2 regions of the Clostridium sp. ATCC BAA-442 genome follow, and region 1 is predicted to be linked to the other one. Evidence: a T-box and tRNA genes for the amino acid it is inferred to sense, from the RefSeq annotation. Region 1 holds a T-box; the other holds one or more tRNA genes.
What was found. The T-box of region 1 lies ahead of ACESY8_RS17970 (glycine--tRNA ligase). A T-box ahead of a tRNA ligase gene usually reads a tRNA of that ligase, here a tRNA-Gly.
Positions count from the first base shown of each region.

Region 1 (3,838 bases):
TGCGCAGCCTTGGTCTTGTTCACCAGGACACGCTTCTTGGCAGACTTAATATTCGGCAAACCAAACACCTCCTCCGATGACGTAATCGTTATTTACACAGTTTGCCCGTGCAGATTCTTATTTTAACAGCCATTCTTTAAAAATGCAACTCTTTTTTTGAACTTTTTTCACTTTTTTTGCATATGGAGGCGCTCTGCGCAAAAAATAGGGGCATCTGGTGTCATCAACACCACATCTTGGGGTATGGAGGGACGTATATGTTGAAACGGAGAACCGACCTGGCTCTGGAGGCCGCCCAGCTCTGGCAGGAGAGCGCCGGGGAGGCCGGGACGCTGCCGGGCGTGGAGTCGGAGGAGTCGACGCGGGAGGGCTATCCGGTGACCACCGTGCGCATCCGGGACGAGGCGGGCGCCCGGGCCCTGGGCAAGCCGGTGGGCACCTATGTGACCCTGGAGCTGGACGGCCTGGCCCGCCGGGAGGAGGACGCCTTCGGCCGGGCGGCGCGGGCCCTGGCGGCGGAGCTGGGGGCGCTGCTGGGCCTGGCGCCGGGCGCGCCCGCCCTGGTGGTGGGCCTGGGCAACCGGGCCATCACCCCCGACAACATCGGCCCCAAGGCTGCCGACCAGACCATGGTGACCCGCCACTTGGTGGAGCGGGTGCCGGAGCACTTCGGCTCCTTCCGGCCGGTGGCCGCCCTGGCCGCCGGGGTGCTGGGCACCACCGGCATGGAGAGCGGCGAGGTGGTCCGCGCCGTTGCGGAGCAGATCAAGCCCGCCTGCGTGGTGGCGGTGGACGCCCTGGCCTCCCGCAGCCTCCGGCGGGTCTGCCGCACCATCCAACTGGCCGACACCGGCATCACCCCCGGCTCCGGCGTGGGCAATGCCCGGGCCGCCCTCAACGCCGAGACCCTGGGCGTCCCCGTCATCGCCGTCGGCGTCCCCACCGTAGTGGACGCCGCCACCCTCACCTGCGACGTGCTGGCCGAGGCGGGCAAGGGGGAGCTGAACCCCGCCGCCCTCCAGGGCGGGGGGGACGGCCTGATCGTCACCCCCAAGGACATCGACACCCAGGTGCACGATCTGGCGAAGGTCATCGGATACGGGATCAATCTGGCCCTTCACACCGGCCTGACCATCGGGGACGTGGAGCTCTTTCTCAGCTAACCCGGGTCGGCCGCCCCGTCCGACACCTCGATCCGAAACACATTGATGGTGTCCACATCGGGGCAGCAGAACACCGCCGTGCCCGCCGGCTGGCCGGGGATGGCACCGCCATAGCGGAGAATATCCACATAGGGAAAGGCCACATGCATGGCCATGGGACAGAGCTTCCCCCGCTCCGTGTCAAAGTCAAAGCTCTCCCCCACCCGGTGTCCCCGGTGGCAGCCCCGCTTTCCCAGCCGGTCAATGAGGGTGATGCGAATCGCCGGACGCGCCATGGACAACAGCCTCCTTCTGTTTTTTATCCACATCATAGCACACAATGTGGATTTTGTCTCCCCCGCTTCTTGATCTTTTCCCCCGGCGGGCATACACTCTGAGCAGAGAGGAGTGCTGCCCATGGACGCCTGCCTGGACTATCTGCGGGAGAACGGGGCCGAGCCGGCCCTGGTGATCGACCCACACACGGTGGTCACCGCCCCCTGGACCACCTTCAAGTGCCAGTTCGGCTGTGAGAATTTCGGCAAAAACCACTGCTGCCCGCCGGAGGCCCCGGACTACGCCCGCACCCGGGCCGTGCTGGACAGCTTTTCCACCGGCATCCTGTTCCGGGTCCACCACTGGAACGCCACCGCCATGGCCGCCGAGGGGGCCAGGCGGCTCTTTCTGGACGGGTACTACAAGGCCTTGGCCTTCGGCAGCGGGCCCTGCAAGCTGTGTCCCTCCTGCGCGCCCGAGGGGTGCCGCTTCCCCGGGAAGGCCGTCCCCGCCATGGAGGCCTGCGGCATCGACGTGTTTGCCACCGCCCGCGCCCACGGCCTGGAGGTGCGCACGCTCCGGGTGTTGGGGGAGGAACGGAACCATTTCGGCCTGATTCTGGTGGAATAGGCCCCGAAACGCCTTGACGGCGGGCGGTTTGCGTGATACAATAGCGGCCAGAAACAGGCATTGACCGGGAGGAGTACCCCGTCCCACCGTCCCAAGAGAGGAGCCGTCTGGTGCAAGGCTCCGGCGGAGGCAGGGGAAGGCGCCCGCCAGCCGCGGGGAGGAAATGCCCCGCCGGTCCCCCGCCGTTACCGGGTTTGAGCGCGGGGCCTCTGCCCCGAATTCAGGTGGCACCACGGAGTTTACTTCGCCCTGAGCCGTTCGGCTCAGGGCGTTTTTTTCCGCGCAGAATAAAGCGAAAAGGAGCTTATGGATATGAAGAACACCGAAAAGACCATGGATCAGATCGTGGCACTGTGCAAGGGCCGGGGCTTCGTCTACCCCGGCAGCGAGATCTACGGCGGCCTGGCCAACTCCTGGGACTACGGCCCCCTGGGCGTGGAGCTGAAAAACAACGTCAAGCGGGCCTGGTGGAAGAAGTTTGTCCAGGAAAACCCCTACAACGTGGGCCTGGACGCCGCCATCCTCATGAACCCCGAGGTGTGGGTGGCCTCCGGCCATGTGTCCACCTTCAACGATCCCCTCATCGACTGCAAGGCCTGCAAGATGCGCCACCGGGCCGACAAGCTCATCGAGGGCTGGTGCGCCGAGAATGGCCGCGACGACGTGAATGTGGAGGCCATGACCAACGAGGAGCTGGTGGCCTTCATCCGGGACAACGGCGTGACCTGCCCCGGCTGCGGCAAGGCGGACTTCACCGACATCCGCAAGTTCAACCTCATGTTCAAGACCCACCAGGGCGTCACCGAGGACAGCAGCACCGAGGTCTACCTGCGCCCCGAGACCGCCCAGGGCATCTTCGTCAACTTCCCCGCCATCCAGCGCACCACCCGCAAGAAGCTGCCTTTCGGAGTGTGCCAGGTGGGCAAGTCCTTCCGCAACGAGATCACCCCCGGCAACTTCATCTTCCGCATCCGGGAGTTTGAGCAGATGGAGCTGGAGTTCTTCTGCCAGCCGGGCACCGATCTGGAGTGGTTCCAGTACTGGCGGGAGTTCTGCCGCAAGTGGCTGGTGGATCTGGGCCTGAAGGAGGAGAACCTCCGCCTGCGCGACCACGAGCCCGAAGAGCTGGCCTTCTACTCCAAGGCCACCACCGACTTCGAGTTCATGTTCCCCTTCGGCTGGGGCGAGCTGTGGGGCGTGGCCGACCGCACCGACTACGACCTCAAGCAGCACCAGGAGCACTCCGGCAAGGATCTCACCTACTTCGACCAGGAGAAGAACGAGCACTATATCCCCTACGTCATCGAGCCCTCCCTGGGCGCCGACCGCGTGACCCTGGCCTTCCTGGTGGACGCCTACGACGAGGAGATCGTCGGCCAGGACAAGAAGGGCAACAACGACGTGCGCACCGTCCTGCGCCTCCACCCCGCCCTGGCCCCCTTCAAGTGCGCCGTGCTCCCCCTCAGCAAGAAGGAGGTGCTCTCCGGCCCCGCCCAGCAGCTGCGGGACGAGCTGGCCCGCGACTTCATGGTGGACTATGACGACACCGGCTCCATCGGCAAGCGCTACCGCCGCCAGGACGAGATCGGCACCCCCTTCTGCATCACCCTGGACTTCCAGACCGTGGGCGACGACACCACCCCCGCGGACCACTGCGTCACCATCCGGGAGCGCGACTCCATGGAGCAGGTGCGCATCCCCATGAGCGAGGTCAAGAATTATATCGCAGAGCGCATCAAGTTCTGAGTTGTTTGCCAAAGGCGGCCCATTCGGGCCGCCTTTTTTTGTTC
Region 1 is NZ_CAXSQB010000066.1:12,553-16,390, forward strand. It holds gene rpsT (30S ribosomal protein S20) at 1-59, opposite strand, end outside; gene gpr (GPR endopeptidase) at 258-1,163, shown strand; gene ACESY8_RS17960 (TIGR04076 family protein) at 1,160-1,438, opposite strand; gene ACESY8_RS17965 (DUF2284 domain-containing protein) at 1,560-2,048, shown strand; T-box leader at 2,100-2,303, shown strand; gene ACESY8_RS17970 (glycine--tRNA ligase) at 2,361-3,794, shown strand.

Region 2 (17,923 bases), on a different contig from region 1:
CTGATTGCCGACGGAGTGGACGCCGTCTTCACCCCCACCGACAACATCATCATGGCCGCCGAGCTGGCCATCTATGAGGACTTCATCGCCGCCGGCATCCCCCACTACACCGGGGCCGACTCCTTCGTGCGCAACGGCGCCTTTGCCACCTGCGGCGTCAACTACACCGACCTGGGTGCCGAAACGGCCGATCTGGCCTACCAGGCCATGACCGGGGGCATGGACGGCCTGGAGGACTATTACCAGGTGGCGGGCGGCCTGATCACCGTCAACTCCGAGACCGCCGCCGCCCTGGCCATCGACCCCGCCGTCTTTGAAAGCCTGGGACAGGTCACCACCGTCACCACCACTGAGGACTGAGATCAAACCAAAGCCAGCCCCCCGGCTCCCGCCGGGGGCGCTGGCCTGTGAAAGGAGCGTTTTTCCGTGCTCTACGTCGCCCAAACCGCCCTGGAGCTGGGCTTCCAGTACGCTCTGGTGGCCATGGCCCTGTTCCTAAGCTACCGGGTGCTGGACATCGCCGACCTGACCACCGACGGCTGTTTCGTCCTGGGCTGTGCCGTGTCGGTGACCCTCACCGCCGCGGGACACCCCTTCCTGGCCATCCCCGCCGCCATGCTGGCCGGGGCCTGCGCCGGGTTTGTCACCGCCTTCCTCCAGACCAAGCTGGGAGTGCCCTCCATCCTGGCGGGCATCGTCACCAACACGGGGCTGTATACCGTAAACCTCATGGCCATGGGCTGGAAGGCCAACCAGTCCCTGCTCAAGCAGGATACCATCTTCACCCTCTTCCGCGCCACCGGCATCGGCGGCGACTGGAACCCCATCCTCCTCTCCGGGGGGATCACCGTGCTGGCGGGTGTGCTGCTGGTGGCCTTCCTGGGCACCCGGCTGGGCCTCAGCATCCGCGCCACCGGCGACAACCGGGACATGGTGCGCTCCTCCTCCATCAACCCCAATTTCACCATCACCATCGGCCTGTGCGTGGCCAACGCCCTCACCGGCCTGTCCGGCGCAGTAGTGGGCCAGGCCCAGAAGACAGCTGACATCAACAGCGGCACCGGAATCGTGGTCATCGGCCTGGCCTGCCTGATTATCGGTGAGACCATCGTGGGCCGGGGCGCCATGTTCCGGGGAGCCATTGCGGTAGTGGCGGGCAGCATCCTCTACCGTCTCGTTTACGCTCTGGTGCTTTACACCAAGGTGGTGCCAGTGGACTGCCTCAAGCTGGTGACCGCCTTGGTGGTGGCCCTGGCCATCGCGGCCCCCTCCATCCGGCAGTGGTGGGCTTTCCAGACCAGAAAGCGCCGCGCCCTGGCCGGGCGAAAGGGGGAGAAGTAAATGCTGGAACTGAACAAGGTCTCCAAGACCTTCAACCCCGGCACCGTCAACGAGAAGAAGGCCCTGGACGGCTTGTCCGTGACTCTGGCCGAGGGAGACTTCGTGACCATCGTGGGCTCCAACGGCGCGGGCAAGTCCACCTTCTTCAACGCCGTGGCGGGGGACTTCTTTGTGGACGAGGGCTCCATCCGCCTGGACGGGGCGGACATCACCTATCTGCCCGCCTACCGCCGCAGCCGCCAGATCGGCCGTCTGTTCCAGGACCCCATGCGGGGCACCGCCCCCCACATGACCATCGAGGAGAACCTGGCCCTGGCCTATCTCCGCACCGCCAAGCACCAGCGTGCCTTCTTCAGCCGGGTCTCCAAGGCCGACAAGGCGTTCTTCCGGGAGCAGCTCGCCCGGCTGGACATGGGCCTGGAGGACCGGATGCGCCAGCCGGTGGGCCTCCTCTCCGGCGGTCAGCGGCAGGCCCTGACATTGCTCATGGCCACCATGGTGCCCCCCAAGCTGCTCCTGCTGGACGAGCACACCGCCGCACTGGACCCTGCCACGGCGGAGAAGGTGCTCCGCCTCACCCGGGAAATCGTGGAGGGGGAGCGCATTACCTGCCTCATGATCACCCACAACATGAAAAACGCCCTGGAGCTGGGCAGCCGAACCTTCATGATGGATGCCGGACGGGTGGTGCTGGACATCGGCGGAGAGGAGCGTAAGGGCCTCACCGTGGACGATCTGCTGGAGCGCTTCCGTGCCGGCGCGGGGAAGAACCTGGACAACGACCGCATTTTGCTCTCCAACGACTAGAAAAATGCCGCCCAAAGGCGGCATTTTTTCCGTGTCTGCGGCAGCGGGGCCATGTATCCCCGGCTGCGACGGGAGTAGGCCGATGGCGGTGGAAAAAGTGCGAGATCTTTCGAAAAAAGCATTGACAAGAATGCGGAGATATGCTATTATTTTCTGGCTGACATGCCAAAGAGATCAGCGCCCATGCGGGTGTAGTTCAATGGTAGAATCCCAGCCTTCCAAGCTGGTCGCGTGGGTTCGATTCCCATCACCCGCTCCATAAGCGCCTGTAGCTCAGGTGGATAGAGCAACTGCCTTCTAAGCAGTGGGTCAGGGGTTCGAGTCCCTTCAGGCGTGCCATCGTTTTCTAAAGCCATTCGATATGGTGGGTGTAGTTCAGTTGGTAGAGCATCGGATTGTGGTTCCGAGTGTCGCGGGTTCGAGTCCCGTCACCCACCCCATAAGCCCTTAAGGCGGAAGGGCCGGAGCGTCCGCTCCGGTCCTTTGCTTTTAGAACCAGCCAGATTGGGGTGTAGCCAAGTGGTAAGGCACGGGACTTTGACTCCCGCATTCGCTGGTTCGAGCCCAGCCATCCCAGCCAAATGACTCGTTAGCTCAGTCGGCAGAGCAACTGCCTTTTAAGCAGTGGGTCCGGGGTTCGAATCCCCGACGGGTCACCATAAAGCCACACCAATCTGGATATTTTAAGCGGAACGCTTAGAGTATCAGAGGGTGTGGCTTTTTTATTTTCCTGAAATTTGCGTTCTGGAAAAAAAGATATTTTCGAGGTTTATGGAGCCACAGAAGGACATTGCCCCCCGGATTGCTCCATAAAATACCGGTTAACCCTCCCCTGCGCCCTTTTTCAGGCTCCAAGGCCGCCAAATGGAGGAAAAAATATATACAAAAAGTAGCGCGTCGGTTTGTTGGTTTCACAACCATCAGACCGGCGCTTTTTTGTTGCCCAGGAAGTTCAAAAAGGGCGCACACTTTTGTGTCCGCTTTGCTGAATAGATTTTTATAGAGATGATGGTATGGTGAAATTCCCGGGCAGGGGTACAGAACGATAATCGAAAAAGGACGCTGAGTCCAAAGGAGGAATATGAATATGACCGCCAAAACCTATTTCGAAGAGCTGTCCTACGCCCTGCGACGGCGGGAGCTGCTGCCCCGTTCGCTGGAGGAGGACGGCCTGCTCCCGGTGGAGTGGAACGGCCGCATCCTGTGCCGGGTCACGGAGAGCGGCGTCGTCCGGTATGACCCCACCTGGGTGGACACCAGCAGGGCAAAGGCCGCCCTGGCCCAGGTCACGGAGGCGGCGGGGACGGTGATGGAGTACATGACACTTCTGGAGAATGCCGCACCTCTGAAGGCGGATGGCCTGGCGGACGGTTACCGGGTGCTGGCAGAGTTCAACGGCACAGTGCTGGCCGGGACAGAGACGCTGCTGGGGGCCCAGTTCGTCACCTGGGCCCGGGACTATGACCGGAGCGGGGTCAACAACGGCCACTACTACATGGAGGACTATCAGGGCGCCAGGGAGGACTTCGCCCTCCGCTCCGGGCTGGTGGCCAGGGAACGGGTCTTTGACCGGGAGCAGCTGGAGGGGCTGCGCCAGGCGGTGCAGGGCTTCCTCTATGGAGAGGGCCCCGCCTCCTACCAGCAGGAGTTCCAATGCCGGCGCCTCCTGGATCAGATCACAGCCCAGCTGCCGGAAAGAACCCAGGATCAGATGCAGAGCGAAAGTCAGAAGCTTGGACAGTCCATATGAGGGCGGTGCCAAATCAGGCGCCGCTTTTTTCTATACAGAAATTGTTGGTATCGCTTGGTTTGCGGCATTTTTTTCGTTACGTATGGTGATAGCTTTATCCCGCAAAAGCGGGTATTGTTGTGGTCAGAAGCCCACCAAAAAATAACGAGGAGGACACACGTATGAAACAGATTGAGAAGCATCCCGCGCCGGAGAAGCTGCTTCAGCAGATAACTGAGGAGGCAATCAATGCCCTGGCGCTGGGCGGGCCGGACAAGATCGGGGATGAGGCTCCCATGGAGGCAGGCGTGAAGCTGATTGCCAAAGCCTGGGGAGTGCCCCGGGAGAGCCTGCAGGCCAGCCTGGAGCTGATTGAAAGAGAACGGCAGCTTCTGCGCAGCGGGAGCAGCGAGGACGCTCTGCCCAACAGCGAACTGCTGAAGCCTTACGACGGCAAGATGATTGCCGAACTGCTCTGGGGCCTGTTTGAGACGACGGCCAGGCTGGAGGATGCCCAAGACCGGGCGGCGATGCACAAGCTGGCCCTTCTCATGGCGGAAAGCCTGAACCTGGATAGTTGGATCGCAGAGTGCGGGCTATCCAAGCCCTAAGACGGAAGCATACAGGAGGGGCTGTCCTTGGACAGCCCCTCGCCCTTGCGACAGAGAAGGACCGTTTACTTCCGCTGGAGTGGAAAGGCCGCTCTGACCCAGGGCGAGGCTAACTGCCGGCGGCAGCGCAATATCTAATAGAAAGTAGGGAGCAAATCTTGAACCGTCCATGTGAGGGCAGCGCCAAATCAGGCGCCGCCTTTTTCTATGCCCAGATTTTATTTCATTTCTGCGCCCACAAGTCGTACGCCCCGGAGCACCCGGCGGAACCGCCGCCCAGGCCGGTATGCACCCGCTCCCCCCTCTGCGTGGGCTGCCCCTACCCCGCCAACGGCTTCTTCTGCTGGGGAAAGGACGGGAAGTGCCTGCGCTCGGAGATGCGGCGGCTCAATGCCCCGGACAGGCAGGTGACACAAGAAGTGAAAGAGGAGTGATTTCGCGGTGAAACCAAATAGCAACTGCTTTTCCCTGCGGCCGGCCACCCGTGAGGAGGCCAGCTTATTCTACTCAGATGACCAGACAGACAGATCATTGGGTACAGTGGGCCATGTCCGGATGGACTTTGGCTCCAGCGGCAAGGGGTTTTACCATACCTGGTGGCCTCACAATGGGGAGCAGTTCAACACGCCGGAGTTCAAGGAGGCCCTGCAGCAGTTTGTGGACGCCGTGCGGGAGGATGGGCCGTTGAAGGATCTGCCCTCTATGGGCCAATTCTGCCGGCAGAACGGCGGGGCCATCACGGAGGACGGTCGGAGCTATGGGTATCTGGCGGAGATGGGCGACTACCGCTTCTGCCTCCGGTGTACCCCCAGCCCCGGGGAATACCAGTGCTATCTTTACTGCTATGACCTGCGCCAGCAGACACTGGACAGGCCGGTGGGCCGGGTGTCCTTTGCCAACGGCGAACACATGGAGTTCACAGCCCCGCAGGATTACCTCCGGACCATCCGGGAGGAGCTGCCCACAAAGGATGGGACCGGCTTCCGCTTTGAGACCCTGACGGATGACCCGGCGGTGCGCAAGGCGGTGGACGATATGGTCTATGACCTGTATGGGGAGGAGAACCCCAGACCGCTGGCGGATTACATTGCCCGCCATGGCCAGGAGATGGGAGGGCAGCAGATGTGACCACACAGAACAGACAGCCGGTGCTGCGCTGTGTCCTGAGCAACGTGGCGCACCCGGAGTATGGCCAGGTGACCATCCCCTTTCCCATCCCCGTCATGGAATATGAGCGCACCCTGGAATGCCTGGCCGCTATGGAACTGGGAGCACCCCTGAAACGGGACTGCCGGGTGGACGAGCTGGAGAGCGGCTTTCCCATCCTCAAGCGCCTGGAGAAGGTGGGCGCCAATCTGGACGAGCTGGACTACCTGGCCCGGCGGCTGGACAGCTTTGACGACTATGAGGCCGCCCAGTTCCAGGCTATGGCGGTCAGGCTGGGTACGTTTGATATGACGGACTTTATCAATCTTACCTTCTGCTGCCAGCAGGCCACGGTAATTACAAGATTCTCAGATCTAGAGGGCATCGGAAAGGCGCACATCCTAACGCTCCATGGCGGCCACATGCCCGTGGACGAGCTGGAACAGGTAGACGGCAGGGCGGAGGCCCTGAAGTTGATCCTCAACGAGCACGGTACCGTAACCCCCTATGGGGTGGTCTATGATAACGGTATGGAGCTGGAACAGCTCTACAAGGAGGGCGGCCCCTTCCCGGACTATCTTGACCGGGAGTTCGTCATACTCCTGGAGGCATCCTCCGGCGAGGGGCAGAGCACTCTGCTGGTTCTGCCGGACAGCCCGGCCAGGCTGGAACGTCTCCTGTGTCGCACCGGTATACGGGACAGCCCCCAGGTACACTCCAGGGTAGTGGGCAGCACCCTGCCCGACAAGGTCATCCGCAGCATTCCATCGGAACATCTGTCCATCAATGGCCTCAACCGGCTGTGCCGGGCGGCGGAGCGGATTGCACCGGAGGATTTGAAGACCCTGGTACAACTGCTGACCGACAAAAATCAGCCTAGCCAGGGGCCATCCCTGGGCGGGCTATCCATGTGAACCGAGGGGGAGAGAATATGCAGAAAACAGAATTTATCCGGCAGCTCAATGAGCTGGTTCCCAGGCCGAACCCTGTCACCACCGAGGCGCTGTACCGCTTTGACCGGGAGTGTGCGGAGACGGAGTACATCGATATGCTCACCGCCCTGCGGGTAGTGGCGCGGAATTTCAGCGAGGAAACCCTCCAGGGCGCCTATGAGATCATCCAGCACCAAAACGCCGCCCTGCCCAGCGAGCTGTTCGCCGCTGCCGTCTACCTTCAGGCCGGGCGCACACCGGCAGAGGTGTCCGGCCTGGCAAAGGAGGGCCGGCTTATGGGCTTCTTTGGCCCGGAGCGGCCGGAGGAGCTCAGCCGGATTGCAACCTGCACCATTGCGGAGTCCGGGCAGGAGCAGCGGTTTTACACCATGGACTTTGGGCGGTTCAATCCGCAGCATGCCTTGAAGCGGGCCATCACATACGGCCGGGAAACAGGCATATCCGCCACCCAGGCCATGGCCCGCCTCACCATGGATCAACCGGAGTTTGCCGAAAAGCCCGGCGGGCCCCACTGTATCCTGGACGGCCTGGGCTCAGAGCTCACCGAGGCGTTGTTCCAGCTCTCGCCGGCCTGCCCTGCCGTGGCTGCCCATATCACCTGCAATGCAGACCTGGGTATCACAGAGATAGCTTATCATCCCCTGTGGCTGGAGCGAAGCCAGCGTCAGGCGGCCATCCAGCAGATGTGAAAAACTGCTGGATATCACGGGCACACTGTGGTATGTTGTGTGCTTACCAGAAGAAAGGGCGGGAAAGAGCTATGAACCATCAGAGAAAACAGAGCATGCGCAAGAACCCCGTTGAAGGGCGGCTTCCGCTTTGGAAGCCGCCCTTTTCTATCCGAATGACACTTGCGGCAAAATGAAGGGAGGCAGATCATTATGCAGGATGTATCGAAGGAGTGGCTGGATTTCCTACGGGGCCAGTTCCCCGCGGGCAGCCGGATCCAGACCTGGAAGCTGGATGATCCCAGAAACACGTTGAAGGAGGCTGGTACTCTGGAGCACATCGATGACGAGGGCCGGTTTCATGTCCGGCAGAGCGATGGAGGTGAACGTATCCTGACCCTTGGGGAGGAGATGTTCTCCGTCCACCCGCCGGAACCAAGTCTGCTCAAGCTGTACATGCCCCTCACCGCCAGCTTCTATGCCCGGAATGAGTGGGGAGATTGGGATGAGACGGGTGAGGAATGGGACGGCAGAACGCTTCTGGACTATGAGGGCAGCATCCTGAGCGCCTTGGTAAAAAACCGGATGCCGGAGGAGACGGAGCGGGGGCTCATGCACTGGTATGGTAAGCAGGACAGCCTGGACGCCAAGGTGCGCTCCGCCGTGATTACGGCAGAGGTCCGGGCCGGCCGGCTGTGGGGTGTGGCCGAGTGCCAGGTCATCGGTCGGCTCTCTCCGGAGGAACTGACAAGCCTAAAGGGCTACCTCAGCGGCCAGGCGTCAGACGGCTGGGGCGAGGGGTTCGAGCAGCGGGAGATCCAGGTGGACGGTGGGGAGCTCTACGTCCACCTGTGGCAATCGGAGGGCTGGAGCATCCAGACGGAGGCGGAGCGGTTCGGGCCGCAGCAGGTCCAGGAGTCACCCGATGACGGGATCCCCACCGAAGCCCAGCACAGCGGGTTCGGAGGGGAGAGGAGTTCCTGCGGAATGAGTGAGCCTTGTCCGCAGGGCGAGGCGAAGGATATAAAACACGGAACGACGATGGGGGGAATGGCATTTGGATAATAAGGTGTTTGAGGTGGCCCTGTCCAACCCGGACAACGGGGCCTACACCACCTTGGCGCTTCCCGCGGAGCCCTACGCCGTGCTGGACGCCTGGGATCGGCTGCGGCCGGCGCCGGATACGGCCATTCTCTGGGAGATAGGGGATTACGGGGAGTTCACCTGCCTGTTTCCCACCCTCCAGTCGGGAGAGGATTTCCCGGCGCTCAACGCCCTGGCGGAGCGGCTGGCCAGCCTGGACAGCCGGCAGCGCACTGCTTTCGAGGGGCTGGTTAGGCTGGAAAGCAGCCGGAGCGGTATCATCCCTCTGCGCATGTTTGCCGCATTGGCGGAACAGGCGGAGCACTGCCAGGTGGTGCCCGAGGCCACGGATGACGCCTCGTTGGGCCGGGTTTACGCGGCAAACGGTTCCATCCCCGAGGTGAAGGATGTGCCGGACAAGGTGTTTGAACTGCTGGACTTCCGGCTCCTGGGCCGCCGGGTCCGTCAGTCGGAGGGCGGTGTATTCACCAGGCAGGGGTATGTGGTACCGGATGGGAACTGGAAGCCCGAAAAGGGCCAGGAACCCCGCAGCGCGCCGGAGGCCCCGACTGGCTTCTTTCGGCTGGAGCTCCGGCTCGGGGAGGAACGGGCGGAGCTCACCCTCCCTGCCGGACAGGAGCTGGTGGAGGTGCGTGACCAGATGGAGGCTGTGGGCATCTCCAACTGCACCGTCACCGCCTTCCACAGCCTGGTGCCCCAGATTCCGGAAGCGTGGGCCACGCCGGAGCGGCTGGATACCCTGAACTGCCTGGCCATCCGGCTGACCGTGCTGGAGGACCGGGAGCCGCTGAAGCTGATCAAGTACAAGGCGGTACTGGAGGCGTCGCCTCCCACCAGCCTGGAGGATGCCATGGCCCTGACAGAACGGCTGGACGCCTACAATCTGAATTGGGCCGCCGCCTCCCCGGAGGACGTGGCCCGTGGGGAGCTGCGCCGCTCCATGGGGGAGGAGAATGCCGCCCTGCTGTGCCGGTACCTGAACCTCTACGGCTACGGCGAGGCGCTGATCCAGCAGTACGGGGGCGAGCTGACAGACTACGGCCTGCTAACCCGGGTGGATGGCCGGCCGGTGCAGGAACCGCTGCCACCCCAGCGTATGCTGGGCGGCATGGGGATGGGGTGACGACGATTGAACAGAGAAGAACTGACAAAGCTCCCAGGTAGGCCGGAGGAGCAGGCATGGCTGCGGGAACGGCTGGAGATGTTAACGGTGCGGGAGGGGATCGCCCTGGACGCGGCCCTCCAGCGCCATCCCGCCCAGGACAGTACAGAGGCGGTCAGCCTGCTGACCAGCCTGGACGGGTATGAGGTGTTGGGCGGCATCCAGAGTTATGAGGATCTAGGCCTGTACTACCTGGAGGAGAATGATACAAGGCTTCTGGCGCTGCGGGACTATATCGACCTGGACAAGCTGGGCAGGCAGTATGAGGCACAGCACCCCGGCCTGTTCGTGGGAGGCTGCTATGTGGTATACCCGGAGCGGGAGCAGCCAGAAGTATACGACGGCATCGCCCTGCCGGAGCCGGACTACAGCTGGAGCCTACGGCTGAAACTGGCATCCTCCGCGGTGCCGGATGGGGTGTGGCTGGCCCTGCCGGACTACAACGACATCATGGACGTGAGGCCGGGGGAGATCCAGCTGGCCCTGGACGCTTTGGGCGTACAGACCATCCGGGGGTGCACCCTGCTGGAAGCTCGGTGCAGCCTGCCGGGCATCACCGGGCTGGAGGACGCCTATGCCGGCCGGCTGGAGGATCTGATCTACGACGGCCAGAACCTAGGGTTCATTCTCCAGGAACAGAACCAGGGGCAGAAAGATTTCCTCCAGACCTACCTCTGGGCCCTGGAGCATGAGGGCTGCACCACCCTGCCCGCAGCCCTGGAGGTTGCTCAGCACCTGAACCGCTACCATGTGGTATATACAGACCAGCTTCAGGACGTTGCGAAAGCGGAGCTGCGGTCGGCAGGGAGTACGCTGGACACGGCAGTTGCCGGTTGCTTCAACCTGGAACAGTACGGGCTGGATTTGCTGCGGAACAAGGGCTATACCCAGACAGCGGACGGCAGGGCCTACATTCTCGGCCCGCATGCTCAGATTCGGGCGCCTATGCAGATGCAGCAGATGTAACCCCAGATCAAATCTATATCAAAACGAAACAGGGGCCGTTTTCCCGGAGGGGACAGCGGCCCCTGTTTTTTGTGCCCTTTTTCGGGAGGACGGCCCAGAGGAGGACGTCATGAGAGAAAAAGAAAAAGAGCTTCTGAAGTACCTGAAGAAGCACTGCCTTGGCCAGCGGAACGCCGTGGGCGGGGAGAGGCTGGTGAAGGTGTTCCGTACCAGCGGGACAGAGCTGCGGAAGCTGGTCCACAACCTGCGGGTAAACGGGGAGCCTATCTGCAGCGACCGCACCGGCTACTTCTACCCCGCAAACAGCGGGGAGGTGTATACCACAATCCTTCAGCTCCAAAGGATGGAGCTCGGGCTGCGGATGGCATCCTCGGGCATGATCCGGGCCATGGGCGCCTTCCGTCTGCCCGGGGGAGGTGAGGCGGATCGCTAAGCCCTTCTTCCCCTGGGTAGGCGGGAAGCTGTTCCTGCTCCCCTATATCTTTCAACTGCTCCCCAGGAAGGCGCCCCGCCTGCTGGAGGTCTGCGGCGGCAGCGGCGCGGTGACTCTGGGTCTGGGCGTCGGGTATGCCCCGCTCCGGGTGTATAACGACGTGGATGTGGATCTGGTCAACCTGTTCCGCTGTGCCAGGGACCGGCCCCTGGCGCTGCTCAGGGAGCTGGACTTCCTGCCCCTCCATGCCCGGGCGGACTTCGAGGTGGTGCTCCGCTTCCTCAACCACGAGTATGACCCCATGGACTACCTGGAGGAGGAGCTCCAGATCACAGAGGACTACTTCCCGCCCATGGACAGGCAGGCGGTGAAGAAGCTCCTGGTGGGCCGGGCCAACCTGCCGGACGTACAGCGGGCTGCGGCCTACTATCTGAGCATCCGGTACAGCTACAGTGCCACCGGAAACAGCTTCGGCGGGCGCAGCGTGGAGCTGCGCCGCTTCCTCGGACTGCTCCGACGCGCCTCAGACGCACTCCAGGGCGTGGTGGTGGAGAACAAGGACTGCTGCGATGTGGTCCGGCAGTACGCCCGGCCCGGCGCGGTGATTTACGCGGACCCGCCCTATCTGGAGGCGGAGAGGATGTACGCCCCCTCCTTCGACCTCCGGGACCACGTCCGACTCCACGATTGCCTGTGCGCCCCGGCGGCGCGGGACAGCCACATCGTTCTGTCCTATAACAGCCATCCGGACATTCTGGACCTCTTCGCCCCGGACTTTTACATTGTGGGCTTTGACCGCCCCAACCCCATGGCCCGGCAGGAGGACTCTGTGTATCATGAGCTGCTCATGACCAACTTTGACCCCGGCCCCATGCTCAACCGCCAGCTCTCCCTGCTGGATAACCCCGGACTGGTGTCCAGTGACCGGCCGGAGCTGCGGATCTTGTCCGCCCCCACCGGGCGGCTGCCCCGGGTGTGGGACTGGCCGCAGGACTAAGAATACGAGGTGAAAACAGAAGATGAAATTTACCATCTGCCATGACACAAGCAAGAAGACCCTGGCCATCCCCCGGGCCGCCCTCCAGCTCTCCGGACTGGAGGACGCGGAGCGGCTGACCCTGCATACAGAGCACGGCTGCATCGTGCTCACCCGGCAGGAGGGTACTGCAAGGGAGCGGCTGGAGACCATCCGGCTGCTCCACGATCTGAACGTCGGCATGGTTGTCCGTCTGGCCCTGGACAGCCGTCCGTCCAGCGGTACGCCGTGCAAAAGGGCGTCTGAGGTATTCCGATCCTATGACGCGGAGTTCCTGGACATGCTGGAGCATTGCGGCGTGGATTTGTTCGGGCTGGGCGCCCTGCTGGCCCGGGAGGAGGACGCCCAATGAACCTGCATTACTACACCATGGACGACCTGCGGCTGGGCCGGAGCGGCTTCCTACAGAAAGGCTGGACGGTCCGGCAGCGCCCGGAGCTGGAGGAGGCCCTGGCGCACTACCGGGGCATCCCCATTACCAAGCGGAAGGTGCTGGGCCTGACGGACGGATTCCACGTGCTGGAGCTGGTAAAGAATGTGCCCCTACTCCCGGGAGATTCGGAGGGGGAGGATGTGCTGGCCACAGAGCTGGGGGAGCCGCTGCCCGCCTGGGCAGACACTTTGGAGGCCCGCCAAGCCGTCCGCACCTGTATGGAGGCCCTGGGTCTCCGCTACCAGATAGAGGGCAAAATCCTGGCACCCATCCCCGTCAACAAAAAGCAGCGACGCAAGAAGCTGGCGAGGAAATACCTCTGGCCCGATGTGCCCGACAATCCTGCCTCCGCCCTCCGGTGGGTGTACCTGGCCGGCAAGGGCTGGCTGGCCCCCACGGTGCTCAAGGAACCTGCCGCCGTCCTGCCCTTGGTGCTCAAGGTGCGGGCGGACGGCATCACGGACAAAGGCGACTACCGCCCCCTGGAGCTGGAGCCCTGGGAGTTCCGACTCCTGGCCCGGCGCACCCTGGAGCGGCTGGAGCAAAATATGACAAAATGTGAAGGAGGAACCCAATCGTGAAACACACCATTCTGAGATGCGCCGCCGGCCTGTTGATAGCCGCGGCGCTGCTCCCCACCGCCCTGGCGGCGGAGCCCTTCCCCGAAGTGCCCAAGGTGCAGGTCTGTTACCCAACCTCCGTCACACGCAGTGAGGACGGCACGGAGATCCGCAAGGTCTATGACCTCTCCCCGGAACAGGACCCTGCCGGTATCCCCCGGTCGGACTTTGAGCAGGACGGCTTCCACTACACCCTGACAGACCTGCTCCAGCAGGAGCTGCCGGAGCATGAGAGCCGTCCGCACACGGAGACGGTATCGTTGGAGAGTAAAAGCAAGGATATGGAGTCCATCCTGACCCTTCTGCCCCAGGAGAAGGAGTTCGTCACAGAGGACGGCCTGTCCGGTACCCTGGCCCTTCAGCTGGACACTGTCCAGGTGGAGGCGGCGGGCTACGGCAGCTCCACCCGGGAGGTGTCCGCCACCCGCTCCTACCCCAACCTGGCCAGCCAGGACACCGCCAACATCCCCAAGAGCATTGAGGAGGACGGGCGTACCCTCACCCTCCAGAACATTGACTGGCGGACGGATAACACCACCGGCATGTCCGGCTACGCCATTGGAGACCGCTACACCGCCGTGGCCACCTATACCGGCACCGCCACCAGCAGCTATGTCACCGGATATACCGTCACGGCAGACTACACCGGTACCGTCAGCCGCATCGCCCTGAACCGGGTGCGCTATGTAGCCATTTTTGAGGGGGAACCGCTGGAACCCGTCGTATCTGTGGAGGAGGCCGGGATCGGGTTGTCCCAGTTCAACTGGGCGGCCATCCTGCTCCCGCTGGGCGTGGTCTTTGTTGTGGGCGGTGTGATCGGCGCTTGCCTGTTCGTCAAACGGCGCCGGGAATCCAAGGAGGAGGATACGGAATGAAGAAGCTGACCACCCTTTGCCTGGCCGCCTGCCTGACGGCAGCTATGGCCACCCCGGCGGGTGCTTTAGATTACGCCATTGACGCGCCGGAGGGGCCGGACTACGGCAAGTCCACCTCGGTAGAGGTGGTACATACGGCAGATGGCGGGGCCCTGAAAAATGAGGACATCAGCAAGAATGCCGCCCTCATCCCGCCGGGCTTTGGAAGCGCCAGTGCGGATACCCTGAACACCGGAACCTGGCTTACCCCCAACCTGGCCCCGGAGGGCATGGCAGTGGGCACCGTCAACGGCAGCGGGACACCCATCGTGTTCCCGCCCTCTGTAGATACCAACAGCTCCACTCCGGCTACCGAGGAGGAGCAGACCACCTCCCTAGGCTATACCCCGGTGACCTCGGATCTCTACTATTCCAGCGGATACCTGGGGACATTGAGAATCCCCGCCATCGGCCTGAGCGTGCGGGTCTATGAGGGTACAGACAGCTCCACGCTCATGAAGGGCGCGGGACATTTCAAAGGCACCAGCATCTGGGATGGAAACTGCGCCATCGCCGGGCACAACCGGGGGGTACGGGATGACTTTGGGGATCTTCACACCCTGGAACGGGGAGATACCATCACCTGGACCACCAAGCTGGGCGTCCGCACCTATGAGGTCACCAGTGTACAGAAGGTCAAGGAGACGGATACCAGCGGCACCGCCCCTTCTATCGAGAACATGCTCACTCTCTACACCTGCGTGCGTAATCAGAGGGCCTACCGCTGGCAGGTGCAGGCGGTGGAGGTTGTGTAACCTGCTTGAGTTTCCGGGCTCATTTTCTCCACAGGGGACTGCTCTTTGCTGTAGACTTTTCCCCAGATTTCCGGTATGTTGTTGCTGTAAGGAACACAAGAACAGCAGAGGAAAGAAGGAGGTCAACCGTATGAAAAGGAAACAGCTTATTCCAGCAGTATTGGCAGGTGCCTTGGCCGGCGCGGCCCTGGCAGGGCCAGCATCGGCGGGGGTGGCTGCCCTCACTGCAGCCCCAAGCACCCAAACCTTCTATGTGGACGGGAAACAGGTGGATCTGGAAGCGTATGTCATCCACGGCCACAACTATGTGCAGCTCCGGGATGTCGGCCGGGCGGTAGACTTCGGCGTGGCGTATGACCAGGGCGCCAACCGTGTCCTGGTAGACACCAGCTCCCCTTACACAGAGGAAAGCGCGGCGCCCGCCCCCTCCGGGGTGGTCGTCATCCCCCAGTCGGACGAGCCCCTCCGGTTACAGGAGGGAGACAAGGTGCTCTGCGATGACGGTACCACCTATGAGATTACCGATCTGAAGTTATGGGAGCCCCTGGCCCCGCTGCCCACGCCGACTTGTGACTGGAACCAGTTCCCAGAGCTGGAGCTGCCGGAAGTGAAGGTGTTGCGTTTCCAGAGCCAAACTGGGGATAGACTTCATATCCTGAACCTCTATGAGACCCGGCGGATGCTGTATACCTTGTATAATGCCGTACCTAACTGCCCGGACTTATGGGAGGCTGGAACCCTTAAGCTCAACTCTAAGGGGGATCCCATCTTACGCCTGTCTATGGGGATTACAGAGTCCAGCGGTGTGCAGACGTTCTGGCCTTGGCGGGACGAACAGCTCACCCGCGTCTTCTACTCCGCCCCAATGGCCCGGTTTGAGGTGGAGGCATGGGATGTCTATAAAAATGGGAAATACCTCTATACCGAATACAATGTAATGGGCATGTAACCACCCATAGCAAAAATAGCAAAACGATGTGTTACCGCTCCGAAACGGCCAATCACGAACCGTTTCGGGGCGTTTTTTACTTTGTTTAAATCCACCGAGGAGGAAATATTGTGAAAAAAGTAATATCGCTCCTGCTGACAGCTGTCCTAATCATAGGCATGCTGCCTTTATCCGCTGTTGCGGCATCTACTCCGGAAGAGGCTTTGGGCGAACTGGACATTTATAGCGGCGGATATTCCATGAACTATCTGGCTGTCAATGGCAAGGTGCAGACCCAATCTTATACCTACTTTTTATATGAAAATGCGCAGGGCAAGCAACAGGAGATCCCGGCATACTGTGTCAACCCCAACCAGTACGGCGTACCCCAAACGGTTCCCGAGGGGGAGAGTATCCGTTATCTGGCTGAGGAGAAGGCCAGCGATCCCAAGGTAGTGGGGCTGATTGCCAATATGTACCCCCACCGCTCCTTGGAGGAACTGGGGCTGGATAACAAATATCAGGCCTTTTACGCCGGCAAGATTGCCCTGTGGTGTTACCTGATCCCCGAGTGGGACATCAACGACATCACCGTGGCCCCCGGCCTTACCGGCTCAGAACGCACAATTGGAGAAAAGCTTCTGGATGCCACAACCAGGATTTATACCCAAGGCATGACCTGGGATCATGTGGCTGAACCCCAAATTACGGTCACTCCAGACCGGGAGCAGGCGTACCCTGTCACCCTTGACGGAGAAGCATATCTCCAGCAGGTATTTACTGCCACCTCGGATACTTGGGTGGTAAACCATATCGTCAATATCCAGTTTCAAAATCCCGGTGACGTACCTGATGGCACCAGAATTACAGACATGAACGGACAGGATATTACCCAGGTCAAGGTCTCCAATACCGGAGACGGCTACAGTGGACAATTTAAGGTGCTGTATCCGGCGGCCAGCGTGGAGGGACGGAGCGGCAGCGTCCAGCTTACCCTTTCTGCTGATGTCTACCGCTACGCCGTTTATTATGCCCTCTGCCAGGAAACGGATGAATACGGCAAGCTCCAGAGCTATCTTTGCGATACCGATCCCCAAACCAGCCTGCTGCGAAACGCCATCTCTAACTATTCGGATACCGACGAGCCGGATGACCCAGACGAGCCTACGCCCCCTCCCAGCGAAACCGCCCTCAAGATCACCAAGTATGAGGCGGGCACCACTGTCACCCTATCAGGCGCCACCTTCGAGGTGGTGGGCCCGGACGGGGACACCATCGGCGTCTACACCACGCCGGAATCCGGTTCCATCACTATCCCTCTCACCGAAGTGGGCAATTACACCATCTATGAGCGGGTACCCCCGGAGTATCATCTGCTGGACGAGGAGCCGGTCAAGCAGGTCACTGTGAAGTATGGTGAGGTGGCCGAAGTCGCCTTTGAAAACGAACCCTATGGCGATCTGCGGATTGAGAAGATTGACGAGGCCACCGGAGCCAGCCTGGCCGGGGCACGGATTCAGATCAAGCACATTGAGAGCGGCGCGACCTATACCGGTACCACCGGCACCGGAGGTTCCTATACCTTCACGAAGCTGAAGCCGGGGGCATACGAAATCCGGGAACTGTCCGCCCCGGAGGGGTGGGAGCGGGATCCCCAGACCTATACCACCACTGTGGTGGCAGGGGACTGCGTCACCTACACCCTGAAGAACGAGGCCCTGCCCGGCCTGAAGATTATCAAGTACGACCGAGAGAGCCATGAGACCATGTCCGGCGTCACCTTCCGCATCTGGCGGGATGGGGAGCTGCTGGGGGACTATGAGACAGACGCTTTGGGAGAAATCCTGCTGACGGACTGCCGGCCGGGCACCTACCGCGTCCAGGAGGTGGACACTGGGGATAGTGGACATCTGGTGGATTCCACGCCCCAGGAGATCGAACTCTCCGCCGGGGACGGCATCAAAGAGCTATACTTTTTCAACGATCAGAAGCCCGGCATCTGGCTGGTCAAGGTGGACAGCGCCAACCCCTCCAAGGTGATCCCCAACGCCAAGTTCCGCATTGAGGCGGTAGACGGTTCGTGGGGCCCGGCGGAGTTCACCACCGACCAAAACGGCGAAATCGACCTGTCTGAGCTGCCCACCGGGGCTTATGTGGTCACCGAGCTGGAGTGCCCCGGCTACATCATCGATGAGGCCCAGCGCATTATCCATCTGGAGGCCAACCAGACAGCCCGGTTTGTGTTCACCAACTCCGTCCAGCCCTCCCTGCACCTCATCAAGCTGAGTGCGGACGGTTCCCGGCTGGCTGGGGTGAC
Region 2 is NZ_CAXSQB010000005.1:91,524-109,446, reverse strand. It holds gene ACESY8_RS03840 (ABC transporter substrate-binding protein) at 1-360, shown strand, start outside; gene ACESY8_RS03835 (ABC transporter permease) at 427-1,341, shown strand; gene ACESY8_RS03830 (ABC transporter ATP-binding protein) at 1,342-2,148, shown strand; tRNA gene ACESY8_RS03825 (tRNA-Gly) at 2,334-2,407, shown strand; tRNA gene ACESY8_RS03820 (tRNA-Arg) at 2,411-2,487, shown strand; tRNA gene ACESY8_RS03815 (tRNA-His) at 2,513-2,588, shown strand; tRNA gene ACESY8_RS03810 (tRNA-Gln) at 2,654-2,728, shown strand; tRNA gene ACESY8_RS03805 (tRNA-Lys) at 2,732-2,807, shown strand; gene ACESY8_RS03800 (hypothetical protein) at 3,236-3,898, shown strand; gene ACESY8_RS03795 (hypothetical protein) at 4,060-4,488, shown strand; gene ACESY8_RS03790 (hypothetical protein) at 4,647-4,922, shown strand; gene ACESY8_RS03785 (hypothetical protein) at 4,930-5,616, shown strand; gene ACESY8_RS03780 (hypothetical protein) at 5,613-6,548, shown strand; gene ACESY8_RS03775 (hypothetical protein) at 6,566-7,276, shown strand; gene ACESY8_RS03770 (DUF4314 domain-containing protein) at 7,469-8,320, shown strand; gene ACESY8_RS03765 (antirestriction protein ArdA) at 8,313-9,482, shown strand; gene ACESY8_RS03760 (hypothetical protein) at 9,489-10,487, shown strand; gene ACESY8_RS03755 (hypothetical protein) at 10,597-10,920, shown strand; gene ACESY8_RS03750 (DNA adenine methylase) at 10,904-11,917, shown strand; gene ACESY8_RS03745 (hypothetical protein) at 11,940-12,308, shown strand; gene ACESY8_RS03740 (hypothetical protein) at 12,305-12,970, shown strand; gene ACESY8_RS03735 (cell wall anchor protein) at 12,967-13,884, shown strand; gene ACESY8_RS03730 (class D sortase) at 13,881-14,678, shown strand; gene ACESY8_RS03725 (hypothetical protein) at 14,809-15,627, shown strand; gene ACESY8_RS03720 (SpaA isopeptide-forming pilin-related protein) at 15,738-17,923, shown strand, end outside.
Region 2: it has a tRNA-Gly gene. The T-box ahead of ACESY8_RS17970 (glycine--tRNA ligase) is inferred to sense a tRNA for this amino acid. The anticodon was not compared.